Regions from separate parts of the Mesorhizobium sp. M0051 genome, predicted to be linked through region 2. Evidence: predicted binding sites of a transcription regulator. Region 2 holds the regulator's gene; each other region holds the start of a gene.
What was found. Region 2 encodes PhoB, which activates phosphate uptake and scavenging genes when phosphate is short. Its sites were predicted from a motif close to TGTCATNNANCTGTCAT; they were not measured.
Positions count from the first base shown of each region.

Region 1: a site for PhoB is predicted at 1,425-1,441, ahead of ugpB (sn-glycerol-3-phosphate ABC transporter substrate-binding protein UgpB). Genes of this name have one in related genera too.
Region 3: a site for PhoB is predicted at 1,621-1,637, ahead of phnC (phosphonate ABC transporter ATP-binding protein). Genes of this name have one in related genera too.

Region 1 covers NZ_JAMYUT010000014.1:59,095-62,344, reverse strand. Annotated here, with positions in the region: gene argH (argininosuccinate lyase) at 1-493, opposite strand, end outside; gene tlpA (thiol:disulfide interchange protein TlpA) at 529-1,218, shown strand; gene ugpB (sn-glycerol-3-phosphate ABC transporter substrate-binding protein UgpB) at 1,504-2,814, shown strand; gene ugpA (sn-glycerol-3-phosphate ABC transporter permease UgpA) at 3,005-3,250, shown strand, end outside.
Region 2 covers NZ_JAMYUT010000017.1:69,265-72,514, reverse strand. Annotated here, with positions in the region: gene eglC (endo-1,3-1,4-beta-glycanase EglC) at 1-289, opposite strand, end outside; gene phoB (phosphate regulon transcriptional regulator PhoB) at 825-1,514, opposite strand; gene phoU (phosphate signaling complex protein PhoU) at 1,534-2,241, opposite strand; gene pstB (phosphate ABC transporter ATP-binding protein PstB) at 2,267-3,070, opposite strand; gene pstA (phosphate ABC transporter permease PstA) at 3,067-3,250, opposite strand, start outside.
Region 3 covers NZ_JAMYUT010000001.1:348,035-351,284, reverse strand. Annotated here, with positions in the region: gene phnD (phosphonate ABC transporter substrate-binding protein) at 1-591, opposite strand, end outside; gene phnC (phosphonate ABC transporter ATP-binding protein) at 684-1,541, opposite strand; gene NKJ90_RS01670 (DapH/DapD/GlmU-related protein) at 1,742-2,359, opposite strand; gene phnL (phosphonate C-P lyase system protein PhnL) at 2,356-3,063, opposite strand.

The DNA.
Region 1 (3,250 bases), on a different contig from region 2:
CCTGCATATGGGTGAAGCCCGGCATCACCGTCGCCGCATGCTCCTCGGCCCGCTCCAGCAGCGCCTTGATCAGCCCTTTCAACGCCTCGGCGACGCGAAAGCACTCGTCCTTGACCCACAACCTCAAATCCACCGCCACCTGGTCGTTGCGCGAGCGTGCGGTGTGCAGCCGGCCGGCGGCCGGGCCGATCAGGTCGGCAAGGCGGGCCTCTATGTTCATGTGGATGTCTTCGAGCCGGGTCGAGAACTCGAAGCTTCCGGCCTCGATCTCATTCAGGATCGTGTTCAGCCCGTGAGCGATTTTTTCTTGATCGGCCGCCGAAATAATGCCCGTCTGCGCCAGCATCTCGCTATGGGCGATCGAGCCTTTGATGTCCTGCGCATAGAGTTTTCGGTCGAAGGAGATCGACGCGTTGATCGCTTCCATGATCGCGGCCGGACCCGAGGCAAAACGTCCGCCCCACATCTGGTTGCTGGTCTTCTTGTCGCTCATGGCTATAACCCGTGATTCGGAGCACTTCTGAGAAAATGGCAGACGGTAATAAATTCTTCCCGGCCCCGCGCCTGATCCTCGCCGCCTTGGTGGCGGGCGCGCTGGCCGGCGCGGTCGCGGTATATGTCAGCGAGAGCCGGTCTGGCAACAATGCACCGGCACAAGCAGCCGTCGGTGACAGCAAGGACGATGTCGCCTGCGCCGCCAAGAGCGACCGTGCCAAAAAGATCGCGGCCTCGGCCACCGGTGAAGTCGCTGCACTGTTGCCGGCCGATCCGCCGCAATCCTTGAAAAGCCTCGCCTCTAACGGTCCGGACGGCAAGCCGATGACGCTTGCCGACCTTGCCGGCAAGACCGTGCTGCTCAATCTCTGGGCGACATGGTGCGCGCCGTGCCGTGCCGAAATGCCGGCGCTCGATGCACTGCAGAAGGAAAAGGGCAGCGACGCCTTTCAGGTGGTCGCCGTCAATGTCGATGCCGGCGACGATGTGAAGCCGAAGAAGTTCCTCAGGGATACCGGCGTCGCGACGCTCGGCTACTACAGGGATTCGACGATGGCGCTGTTCAACGACCTCAAGAAGCGCGGCCTGGCGCTCGGCCTTCCCGTCACCATGCTGATCGACGGCGAGGGCTGCCTGCTCGCCCATATGAACGGCCCGGCCGAATGGTCGGGGCCGGATGCCAGGAGACTGGTCGAGACGGTGCTCAAACCCGAAAGCCTTTAGAGCAACTCACCGTTTCACGGCTGCTGCAGCTGTAATCAGCATTGTCATACCCGAAAACCAGCTTGGCGGAGCCCGGTCCTGAAGACGGTCCCTGCGCTGTTCGTTGTCGCGCTAAGTCGGCTAACGCCATTGCTTTGCCGTAGTCTGTTACGGGGAGGCGAGCATTGCTTCAGGCAGAGATGAAGTTCATCGATCTGCAACAAAGCCGTTGTCTGATTGTCATGACCGACACATATTGCCTGTGCGGGAGTGCCCCTTTCGCCAATGACAAACGGGAGATGAAACATGAAGTCCTTCGGCTTCGCGGCCGGTGTTGCCGCCACCTTTACGCTGCTTTCCACCGCCTCCGCTTTTGCTGTCACGCAGATCAGCTGGTGGCACGCCATGACTGGCGCCAATGCCGAGGTCGTCGACAAGATCTCCAAGGATTTCAATGCCAGCCAGAGCGATTATGAGCTCGTTCCGGTGTTCAAGGGCACGTATCCCGAGACGCTGAATGCCGGCATCGCCGCCTACCGCGCCGGCCAGGCGCCCGACATTATCCAGGTGTTCGACGTCGGCACCGGCGTGATGATGGCAGCCGAAGGCGCAATCAAGCCGGCAGCCGATGTATTGACCAGCGCTGGAATGACCTTTGACAAGAGCCAATACCTGCCAGGCATCGTCGGCTATTATTCGAAGCCGGACGGCACCATGCTGTCCTTCCCCTACAACTCCTCTTCGCCGATCCTTTATTACAACAAGGACATCTTCCAGAAGGCTGGTCTCGACGTCGGCAGCCCACCCAAGACCTGGAATGAGGTGTGGGAAGATGCCAAGAAGATCAAGGCGAGCGGCGCGGCCGCCTGCGGCTACACCTCGACCTGGCTGACCTGGATCCATCTGGAGAATTTCGCTGCCTGGAATGATGTGCCATGGGCCACCCAGCAGAATGGCTTGGCCGGCGGCGATGTCGAACTCAAGATCAATGCGCCGATTTTCGTCAATCACTTCCAGGCGCTCGCAGACCTCGCCAAGGACGGCACCTTCAAATATGGCGGGCGCACCTCCGAAGCCAAGCAGATCTTCCTTGCTGGCGAATGCGGGATCATGACCGAATCCTCCGGCGGGCTCGGCGATATCGTCAAGTCCGGCATGAATTACGGCATCGGCCAATTGCCCTATGACAGCGACGCCAAGGGCGCGCCGCAGAACACGACGCCGGGTGGCGCCAGCCTGTGGGTTTTCGCGGACAAATCCGACGAGGAATACAAGGGAGTGGCTGCTTTCTTCGCCTATTTGTCGAAGACCGACGTGCAGGAGTACCTGCACCAGAAGTCGGGCTATTTGCCGGTAACGCTGGCGGCCTATGAAGCGACCAAGAAATCCGGTTTCTATGACAAGAACGTCGGTCGCGAGACCCCGATCCTGCAGATGACGGGTAAGGCGCCGACCGACAATTCGAAGGGCGTACGTCTGCCGAATCTGCCGCAGGTGCGCGATATCCAGAACGAGGAGTTCGAGAAGATGCTCGCCGGCCAGCAAACCGCGCAGCAGGCGCTCGACAATGCGGTCACACGCGGCAATGCCGCGATCAAGGAAGCGCTGGGGAACTAAAGCGGGCGCAAAAGTCCTTGTTCTACTGCGCACCCACCGTCCTGTCAGGGATCTCCCCCCGGAGAGGGGGAGATTTGCTGTGATTTCGCCAATTGTCGATGCTGCCGAATCCGAAACGTCCATCAATGCCACCTTTGACAGAGAAGGGCACCATATGGTGCCACCCGACTAACCAGCCCGGAGTGGCTCCTTGACCCCTCGCGTCGTCTTTCCCAACAAGGTCCTCCCCTACCTCTTGGTGGCACCGCAACTTGCCATCACGCTCGTCTTTTTCTACTGGCCGGCCGGTCAGGCGTTCTATCAGTCCATGCTCAGGCAGGACCCGTTCGGACTGAGGACCAGGTTCGTCTGGTTTGCCAATTTCAGGAAGGTGCTTGCCGATCCAGCCTACCTCAACTCGATCAAGGTGACGGTGGTGTTTTCCCTTGCGACCGCT
Region 2 (3,250 bases):
TAACGACCAGGTTCTCGAAATTGTCGGGGAGCTTGTAGCTCATCCAGGTGTCGATCGTGTCGATCCCGGCCCCGGGATCTTCGACCGCCTTATTGTTGGTGGAATAGAGGTGATAGTAGTCATCGCCGGCGCCACCGTACATCGTGACATAGACGCCGGTGTCTCCCCAGAAGGAGTCGTTGCCTGAAGTGCCATGCAGTTCGGCCCCGGCTCCGGTTGCCGAGAACCAATGACTGGACGCGCCGGTGTAGGGAAGAGGAATACCTTTGGCGTTTAAGACCGTGCTCATCAGAAATCCTTCCTCTTTAGTGTCCGACCTGGTCAAATCATTCGGCGCAGCGTCCGGCGACCGCTTTCAAAGCAACGTTGCAACGAACGAGATCGTTCCCGCGGAATCATCATCAGATCCAAGATCGTATTGACTATTCGGAGCACATACAATCAATAAAGAAGAGGGAAACTCGCTCTTAGTCGGATGCAATTTTTAATAAAATTGCGAATTTATGCGAAACCACATCCTCTAGCGGGCACATAGCCATATTAGTTCAAATTGTTTCTTGAGGCGCGCGACTTTGATCGGAGGTCTGCGGGCAAGATAGCAATGTGACCAACTAAAGTGTCACGGGCCGTGCTTCCTGCGGCCAGCCTGGCAGAAAAGCGAATTGGGAGATCGGAAGGCAATCGCCAGCCAGTCAAGGTACGCGCGAGCCCGCGACCGCGAAGGGCAGTTTAGACTTCGATGCCGCCTGCTTGAATGTCTGCCATCGCGTGGCCATTGGCGACGACCTGCTGATCGAATTTGAACCTTGGTTCCGATCTATCGGCTAGTCTTCCCTGATCGCGTAGCCTGCGCCCCGAATGGTGCGGATGACGTCGGGCATGCGGCCGTTGTTGACGGCTTTGCGCAGCCGCCCGACATGCACGTCTACCGTGCGTTCGTCGATGTAGATCGTTTCGCCCCAGACGTTGTCGAGCAGCTGGCTGCGCGAGAACACGCGGCCGGGATGGCGCATCATGAATTCGAGCAGGCGGAATTCGGTCGGCCCGAGCCGGATCTCGCTCTTCTTGCGATAGACCCGGTGCGATTCTCGATCGAGCACGATGTCGCCGACCTTCAGCACGCTGGACAGCAGTTCCGGCTTGGCACGGCGCAGCAGCGCCTTGACCCTGGCCATGAACTCCGGTGTCGAAAACGGCTTTACCAGATAATCGTCGGCGCCGGTCGAGAGGCCCCGCACGCGATCGCTCTCCTCGCCGCGCGCGGTCAGCATGATGATCGGCAGCCGCTCGGTCTCGGGACGCATTCGCAGGCGCCGGCAGAGTTCGATGCCGGAGACCGCCGGTACCATCCAGTCGAGCACCAGAAGGTCAGGCACGTTCTCCTGCAGCCGGATCTCGGCCTCGTCGCCGCGCGTCACGACCTCGACCTGATAGCCCTCGGACTCCAGATTGTAACGGAGCAGCACGCCTAGCGGCTCCTCGTCCTCCACCACCATGATGCGTGGCGCGATCATCGGCTGGTTACCCCTGTCGTCATGCCGCGGGCGCGGACATTGTCGTCTCGTCCTGTTTCGGACGATTGGCCGGCAGCTGCGTGCCGGTCAAAACATAATAGGCATTTTCCGCGATGTTGGTGACATGGTCGCCGATGCGCTCGAGGTTCTTGGCGCAGAACAAAAGATGCGTGCACGCGGTGATGTTGCGCGGGTCTTCCATCATATAGGTGAGAAGCTCGCGGAACACGGAGGTGTATTTGACGTCGATGCGTTCGTCGTCGGCACGCAGTTTCGCCAGCGCGGCGGCGTCACGCGCCGCATATTCCTCGATGACGCCCTGCACCTGGATCAGCACCAGTTGTGCCATTCCATCGATCGAGTGCGAAAGGTCGCGCGGCGTGACGCTGAGGCCGACAGTGCCGACACGCTTGGCGATGTTCTTGGCAAGGTCGCCGATGCGTTCGAGATCGCCGGCCATGCGGATAGAACCGACGACATGGCGCAGATCATCGGCCATCGGCTGCCGCTTGGCGATCAGCGTGATTGCGCGGTCGTCGAGCTCGCGCTGGCGCGCGTCCATGATCGCATCATCGGAGACGACGCGCTGTGCCAAGGCGTTGTCGGAATTCAAGAGCGCCTTGGTCGCACCGCCGACCATCGAGCTGGCGAGATCGCCCATGTCGCTGATGAGCTTGCTGATCTGACCGAGATCCTCGTCGAAAGAAGCGACTGTATGTTCGCTCATGATCCTGTTCCTCGTATGCCTGAGCTCAGCCGAAGCGGCCGGTGATGTAGTCCTGCGTGCGCTTCTCGCGGGGCGACGTGAATATCCTCTCCGTGCGGTCGAACTCGACCAGCTCGCCCAGATACATGAAGGCCGTCTGCTTCGATACGCGCGCCGCCTGCTGCATGTTGTGGGTGACGATGACGATCGTGTAATCGGCTTGCAACTCGTCGATGAGCTCCTCGATCTTGGCGGTCGACAGCGGGTCGAGCGCCGAAGCGGGCTCGTCGAGCAGGATGACTTCCGGCTTCACCGCTACGGTGCGGGCGATGCAGAGCCGCTGCTGCTGACCGCCGGAGAGGCTGAGGCCGCTGGCGTCAAGCTTGTCCTTGACCTCGGTCCAGAGTGCCGCGCGCTTCAGCGCCTGCTCGACGCGGCCGTCCATCTCCGACTTGTTCAGCTTCTCGTAGAGCCTGATGCCGAACGCGATGTTTTCATAGATCGACATCGGAAATGGCGTCGGCTTCTGGAACACCATGCCGATCTTGGTGCGCAGCAGGTTGAGGTCCTGCGAGCGGTCGAGAACGTTCTGGCCGTCGAGCAGCACCTGACCTTCGGCCGTCTGCTTGGGATAGAGCTCGTAGATGCGGTTGAAGACGCGCAGCAGCGTCGACTTCCCGCAGCCCGAAGGCCCGATGAAGGCGGTGACGCTGCGCTCCGGCAAGGACAGCGTAATGTCCTTCAGCGCCTTCGATTGGCCGTAGTAGAAGTTGAGGTTCTTGACCTCGATCTTGGCCTTGGCGGTGGCCTCGGCGGCGATCGTCATGTCTGGAGACAACATCTGGCTCATTTGTCCTCTCTGCGTCCGGTCAGGCTGCGCGCAACGATGCTGAGCGCAAGAACCGTCAATGTGATGATGAGTGCGCCGGTCCATGCCAGTTGCTGCCATTCCTCGTAGGGGCTGAGAGCGAACTGGAAGATGGTGACAGGCAGGCTGGCCATCGGCGCGTTGAGATTGCTCGACCAGAAC
Region 3 (3,250 bases), on a different contig from region 2:
ATCGTCCACCGCCACGTCGACCTTGCCGTCACGCACGGCCAGAACGTTGTTCTCGTGGCCGCCATTGAACTGAGTCGAAGCGAAGAAGGTTTCGTTCGAAGCGCCGGTGTCCTTCGGAATTTGGGTCAGCGGGATTAGATAGCCGGAGGTCGAATCCGGATCGGCGTAACCAAGCTTCTTGCCCTTGGCCGACTTGATGTCGGTGATGCCGGAGGATTTCAGGGCGAGGCCGATCGAATAGTAGCCTGTGGCGCCGTCGGTCTGCTGGGTGGTGAGGATCGGGGTGACTGCCTTCGGGTCCTTTAGAGCGACACTGGCATAGCCGGAAGCGCCGAGCTCGGCGAAGTCGAGCGTGCCACCGAGCAGGCCCTGGATCACGCCATCATAATCGGCGGCGGGGAACAGCGAGACCTTTTCGAAGCCGAATTCGGTCTTCAAATGGTCGGCGAGGCACTGGTAGTTGCGCAGCCGGTCGGTTTCGTTTTCGCCGCCGAGAATGCCGACGCGAAATTCCTTCATATCGGCCGCGTGGGCCATGCTGGTCGCCATGGCGAGCACCGAAACGGCGCTAAAAACCATCTTCCTGAACATTGGATATCTCTCCTGTAGGTTCCGGCCCCGCGCCGGCAGCGTTATCGATTTTGACAGGTGCCCTTGACGTGGGCTGGCGATCCCAACCGCTCTCAGTATCCCGGGAATGCGGGCTCGAGCGGTCCGGCGGATGCGGCGATCTTTCGGCTGAAGGCAACGCTGGTCGAGGTGATGGCCTCTGAGATTTCCTGGCCATTGTTGTCTGCGCCGTAGACGAGGCGCACGGCTTCGCGGTTGAGCTCTTCCGGCGGCCCGTCGAAAACGACCTTGCCGGCGGCCATGCCGACAATGCGGTTGCAATAGGTGCGGGCGGTGTCCAGCGTGTGCAGATTGGTGACGACGGTGATGCCTTCGCGCAAATTGATGTCCTGCAGCGAGTCCATCACCACCTTGGCGTTGAGTGGATCGAGCGAAGCGATCGGCTCGTCTGCGAGGATAACCCTGGGCTGCTGCATCATGGCGCGGGCAATGGCGACGCGCTGCTGCTGCCCGCCCGACAAAGTGCCGGCGGGCTGCAGCGCTGTACGGGCAATGTCGAGCCGCTCGAGTGCCGCGACCGCCTCGGCGCATTCGGCGCGAGAGAACATGCCGAACAGGTTTGACATGGTCGAACGGTGGTTCAGCTTGCCGAGCAGCACATTGGTCAGCACGTCGAGGCGCGGCACCAGGTTGAACTGCTGGAAGATCATGGCGCAGTCGCGTTGCCAGCGCCGCAGCGGCGAGCCGCTCAACTGGGAGACCTCGGCGCCGTCAAAAAAAATCGACCCCTGGCTGGGATCGATGAGGCGGTTGATCATGCGAAGAAGGGTTGATTTGCCGGCGCCCGAACGACCGATAATGCCAACCATCTGACCCTGCGGGATCGCGATGTTGATGTCGCTGACGGCGGTGTTCTTGCCAAATCGTCGGGTGACACCGCGGATTTCGAGCGTGGCAGAGGTTACTGACATGGGGCAGGTTCCAGTCCGGACCATATTGATCGTCAGGCACTCGCCTAACGCAGCCACATGAACCTGCCGTGTCGCGATGATGTCAGTTTTGTTACGCTCCACAGGCGTGGAGTTACGGTCGGCCCAAGACCTGCAGTTCCTCGCAGTGGAGGCATCGAACAGGTCCTGCCATGCGGCTGCCATGACGATGATGTGAAGAATTATCCTTCGTATTTTTCCAGGAAGGCCTCGGCCGATAGTTCCCGGAAATCGTCGAGCGAAGCGCGCAGCCTGGCATGATCCCAGTCCCACCAGGCAAGCGCCTGGTAGCGTTCGGCGGTTCGGCGGTCGAAGCGCTCACGGATCGGTTTTGCCGGCACGCCGGCGACGATGGTGTAGGGGGCGACATCCTTCGAGACGACAGCGCCGGCACCGACCGCCGCACCGTCGCCGACTGTGACGCCGGGCAGGATAGTCGAGCCATGGCCGAGCCAGGTGTCGTGGCCGATGGTGACGCGTTTGGCGCGGCGCTGGGCGAAGAACTCGCTCTCGTGTTCGGCGTCGTCCCAATAATCCGAGGCGCGATAGGTGAAGTGATGCAGTGTCGGCCGCCAAGTCGGGTGGTTGGTGGCGTTGATGCGCACGCTTGCCGCGATGTTGGAAAACTTGCCGATCGTGGCGCACCAGACAGCGCAATCCTGCATCATGTAGGAATAGTCGCCGAGTTCGCTCTCCAACACCCGGCTGCGGTCGGCGATCTCGGTCCAGCGGCCGAGCGTCGAGTTCTGCACCTCCGCCGTCGGGTGGACCAGCGGTGTCCCCGATAATTTCCTGGTCATGCGGCGACTTTTCCGGGAGCGAAAGCGGTAACGTCGATGATGCGGTCGGCAACCGCCTCGCGCACGTCGTGGTCATGGAAGATGCCGAGCAGGGCGACATCAGCCGCTTTCTTGGCGGCGATGAGTTCGATCACGACGTCGCGGTTCCTGGCATCGAGCGAGGCGGTCGGCTCGTCGAGCAGCAGGATCGGGTGCTCGGTGATGAAGCCGCGCGCGATGTTGACGCGCTGCTGCTCGCCGCCGGAGAAGGTCGCCGGCGGCAATGCCCAGAGTTTTTCCGGCAGGTTGAGTTGCGCCAGCAAGCCGCGTGCCTTGTCGCGGGCAATCTCGCGGTCCTCGCCGCGCTCGACCAGCGGTTCGGCGACGACATCGAGCGCCGAGACGCGCGGCACGGTGCGCAGGAACTGGCTGACATAGCCGATCGTTTGCCGGCGCACGGCAAGCACGGTGCGCGGGCTGGCGGTGGCAAGGTCGATCAGTCCGTCGTCATGCGTGACGATGATCTGGCCTTCATCGACGGCATAGTTGCCGTAGAGCATCTTCAGGATCGAGCTCTTGCCGGCACCGGACGGGCCGCCGAGCACGGTGCATTCGCCCGCCCTGATCGAGAACGAGACACCGGCGATCACCGGCAGTTTGATGCCGTCGCGCAGATGCATGGTGAAGCTCTTGGCGACGTCCGAGACAACAAGCGGGGTGGCCATCAGAAGGTGCTCCCATCGTCATTCGTTTGCGGGCCAACACCCCCCTCTGGCCAATGCAATTGCACGTGCGGAATAACGGTGAAATCTCGAAGCGGGTGGTTGCGAGGTGTCGGCGCGAGGCACCCCCCTCTGTCCTGCCGGACATCTCCCCCGGAAGGGTGGAGATTGGCAGTTTCACCCGCAGCGC